Regions from separate parts of the Virgibacillus sp. CM-4 genome, predicted to be linked through region 1. Evidence: riboswitches for the same ligand, from Rfam matches in the RefSeq annotation. Region 1 holds a riboswitch; the other holds the start of a gene.
What was found. Region 1 has a riboswitch for FMN ahead of ribE (riboflavin synthase). Riboswitches for the same ligand answer to the same signal wherever they lie in the genome.

Region 1 (2,208 bases):
ATTGCTGCAGTATGCAGGTTGCGAAATTGTCGTACCTTCTTTACAAGCATGCTGTGGTGCTCTACATGGGCATAGTGGAGAAATGGAGCAGGCAAGAGAAATGGCCAAACGCAATATTCAGGCATTTGAAGAAGTGGAAGTGGATTATATAATTTCGAATGCTGGAGGGTGCGGTGCCTTTTTAGTAGAATACGATCATTTATTAAAGAATGATTCAGAATGGAGTACTCGTGCAAAGCGTTTTTGTAATAAGGTTAAAGACATAACAAGTATATTAATTGAATTGGATTTTCATAAACAGCCACTATCTTTGGATAATCAAATCGTTACTTATCAAGATTCCTGTCATTTGAAAAATGGTCAAAGAACATTTATGGAACCTAGACAGCTGCTTGAATCCATCGATGGTGTACATTATGTAGAAATGAAGGATGCCGGTCGATGCTGTGGATCAGCAGGAATTTACAATATTGTGCAATCAGAAATGTCGATGCAGATATTGGATTACAAGATGGAGCAAGCACAGAATACGAAGGCGAAAACAATCGTTACAGCTAATCCCGGCTGTTTGTTACAAATGAAACTAGGAATTGAACGTGAAGGACGATCTAATGAAATGGAAGCTGTTCATATTGTTGATCTCTTACTTCAGGCATATGAAAATGTAAATGTTCGAAGCAATCTACATGATGAAGCAGCAACTTATATAAGAGCATAAACCAATTTTGATCAGTTAAAAGTATAAATGAGTTGCGGTTTTTCATATTTTATTATATAACTGTATTACAAGTTCATAGTTAATTAGTTTCCTTCGGGGTCGGGTGAAATTCCCAATCGGCGGTGATGAAGCAATAGGCTTCTTAGTCCGTGACCCGTGCGGCAATATGCCAAGCGGTGGATCTGGTGCAACTCCAGAGCCGACAGTTAAAGTCTGGATGGGAGAAGGAATTTTAATCGTTCAACATGCATCGTAACTTAGTATTATTTGATTACGTTTATTGGTCATTTTAAAAATTGGATGACTTCTATACGTGTTTTAGCATGTGTTGATCAAAATTCTGTACGTAAAGCCTCTGAAGTGAATTCAGAGGCTTTTTTTATACTGAATAAAGGAAGGTATCCTCAGTATAAACTCTCGCTATTTTTCTTGGTGAAGTCCGTTCTGCCAAGTATACTAATGTCCCGAGTACTACAAAGAGATAAAGGGAGTGAATTATTTGTTTACTGGAATTATTGAGGAAAAAGGTATCATTCGATCAATGGAACAATTATCCAAATATGCGATGTCATTAACCGTGAATGCTGAAAAGATACTAATGGATATGGAAGTTGGTGATAGTATCGCTGTCAATGGTACTTGTCTAACCGTTACGTCCTTTGATAACAAGAGCTTTTCAGCGGAAGTGATGCCTGAAACCGTAACGTCCACATCTTTACGTACACTTAAGACAGGTTCTGCAGTTAACCTAGAAAGAGCAATGGCTGCTAATCGTAGATTTGGAGGTCATTTTGTTACTGGGCATGTAGATGGAACCGGAAAGGTTGTTGGAAAATATTACAAGGAAAATGCGATCTATTATGACATTGAGTTGAATAAAGCTCTAGAGAGATATGTATTAAAAAAAGGGTCCATTGCAGTTGATGGAGTGAGCCTGACCATCTTTCATGTTCAGGGGAATGTGTTCACAATATCACTTATACCTCACACAGCTTCTGCTACGATATTGGGGAAAAAAGATAAAGGCAATCTCGTCAATATTGAATGTGACGTGCTTGCAAGACAAGTGGACCGACTTATTTCGTATTCTACCGAGTCGCAGGAGCTTGATGAAGATTTCCTGAAAAATACTGGTTTTTAAGGGGGAACAGTAATGAACACAATCCAAGAAGCGATCGATCAATTAAAAGCTGGTCAAGCAATTATTGTTGTGGACGATGAAAATAGAGAGAATGAAGGAGATCTTGTAGCCCTTTCTGATAGGATAACACCTACTATGATAAATTTTATGATCACCCATGGGAAAGGGCTCGTCTGTACTAGCATTGAATCCGATGTAGCAGAAAGAGTAGGGCTTTCTTTAATGACTTCGAATTCAAACGATCCATTGTCAACAGCTTTTACTGTCAGTATAGATTATAAAGAAACGACTACAGGAATTAGTGCATATGAACGCGCTACAACCATTCGAGCACTGGTCAATAAGTTTG
Region 2 (2,208 bases), on a different contig from region 1:
TGAGGATGGTGCATTTGCAATTCCAACAACATTATCTGAAGGAGCAAATGAGTTAACAGCCGTATCTCTTCTGGATGGTACACCTACTGGAGAATCGGAACCTGTAAATGTAACGTTAGATACGGAATCACCTGAATTAACGATTGACAATCCTGAAGATGGTGAAAAATCAAATCGTGAGACGGTTACAGTAGAAGGCACAGTTTCCGATACAAATCTTGATGTTGTTGAAGTTAATGGTCAAGAAGCTGATGTGGAAGAAGGAAGCTATTCTAAGCGAATCCTGTTAGACGAGGGTGAGAACCAAATTGAAGTTGTAGCTCATGACCTAGCAGGTAATACTGCAACGGAATCCGTCACACTTGATGTTGACTTCACAGCTCCAGAAATCGAAAATTTAACTCCTGAAGAAGATGTTAATCTTGAAGCTGGACAAACCGTTAAGTTTGAGTTTGATAGTGAGCCAGGATTAAAAGCAAGCTACTTTATTCATATGCCATTAACAAATACGGTCACCAATGCAACCGAACTTCCAATGATGGAAACTTCAGAAGGACATTATGTTGGGTATTGGACAGCGACTAGTAATGTTGTCGCAGAAGGGGCTGTTATTGAAGTGAAAGTCGAAGATGATTATGGCAATGAAACACGTGAACAAGCAGAGGGAAAATTATATATTAATGTAGCGGAATAAGTAGTAATTAGCATTTAAAACATCCTGTATCAGTTCGCTGTGATACAGGATGTTTTTTGTATGTATAAGCAAAGCTTCTTTGTTGCCAAATTTGTAAAGTTAGGGTAAAATGAATTTACAATATAATAATCGATTCCATCTTCGGGGCAGGGTGAAATTCCCGACCGACGGTAAGAAGCTATTTTAGCTTCAAGTCCGTGACCCACAATCAATGATTGTGGTTGATCTGGTGTGAGTCCAGAGCCGACAGTTACAGTCTGGATGGGAGAAGATGTCGAGCCTGATAATGTGCGTGAAGACGCACTGCTTTTTCCTATGAATATGCATGATAACCCTAAAGCCCCGGTTAGGAGCTTTAGGGTTTTTTGGATGGGAAAGTTATCGGCTTTGGTCCTTCATCACGAGATAGGGATCGATAGGAGATGAAGGAGGAGTATGGTAATGCATATTGCCAATAAGCAATCATCAAAACTAATTAAATTAATTATTCTATCGTTACTTGGAACAGTATCCATTTTATTGTTTTTTCTGAATTTCCCATTGCCGTTTTTACCAGCTTATTTAAAAATTGATTTTAGTGATGTACCGGCGATGATGGCTTCACTAATATTCTCCCCAATTGCTGGGGTTATTGTAGTGGCTATTAAAAACTTGTTGTATATAGCTGTTACCGGTGCTGCAGATCCAATCGGTGCGGTGGCGAATTTTCTTGCTGGAATAATGCTGGTTTTACCTGTTTCCATCTTATATCATCGGTTTAAAGGTGTTAAAAGTGTTATTTCAGGATTGGCTGCTGGTACAATTATAATGGCCTTAGGTATGAGTTTACTAAACTATGTTATTATATTGCCGGCTTATGGTTGGCTAATGGGTTGGGAAGGAATGTCTAGCAGTACAGTGAAGTGGGCTGCTATTTATGCTGGTATCCTGCCATTCAATATTATTAAAGGAATCGTAATTGGAATGTTATTTGTTCCATTATTTATAAAAATGCGTCACTGGATTGAACAAAAGCAGATAAGATTAGCTCCCTAAAACGATTATTAACAGAGGGAGGTTAGCTTGTAGCGAACAAGGGGTTCGCTACAAGCTTTTTTTCATATCCTTTCTCTTTTTTGCGATATATTCCTAGAATGAAAGCTTGCACTAATATCTCTGGTTATCCATTTCTGTGATGCTAATCTCATTTCACGTTGCTTCTTTGAAAAATAAAAAAGACCATCGAGAAAAGTCTCGATGGCCTTTAGCTGTTTTCTTATTTTTCTTCTACTAAATAACGAGCAGTTGGTTGAGCTTCTAAACGTTCGATAGGAATTGGCTTACCTGAGATTTCACTTACTCCGTAATTTCCCTTTTCTATCTTTGCTAATGCTTCTTTGATATCCTGTAATTGATCTTCTTTTATCTGTTGTACCCCTGCATCTCTTTCCTGCTCAAATTGTTCAGTACCCATATCTGCTGGGTGGTTATCATAATCAGCCAATTCTTCCACAGCTTCATTTGGGCTTGTTGGA

Region 2: it holds a riboswitch for FMN, as region 1 does, so the genes downstream of both, M948_RS24025 (ECF transporter S component) here and ribE (riboflavin synthase) in region 1, are expected to answer to the same signal.

The regions. Positions count from the first base shown of each region.
Region 1 is NZ_AUQA01000005.1:83,131-85,338, reverse strand. It holds gene M948_RS32570 ((Fe-S)-binding protein) at 1-718, shown strand, start outside; FMN riboswitch at 804-951, shown strand; gene ribE (riboflavin synthase) at 1,218-1,859, shown strand; partial or broken gene ribB (3,4-dihydroxy-2-butanone-4-phosphate synthase) at 1,872-2,208, shown strand, end outside.
Region 2 is NZ_AUQA01000002.1:29,835-32,042, reverse strand. It holds gene M948_RS24035 (S8 family serine peptidase) at 1-694, shown strand, start outside; FMN riboswitch at 828-971, shown strand; gene M948_RS24025 (ECF transporter S component) at 1,136-1,729, shown strand; gene M948_RS24020 (hypothetical protein) at 1,950-2,208, opposite strand, start outside.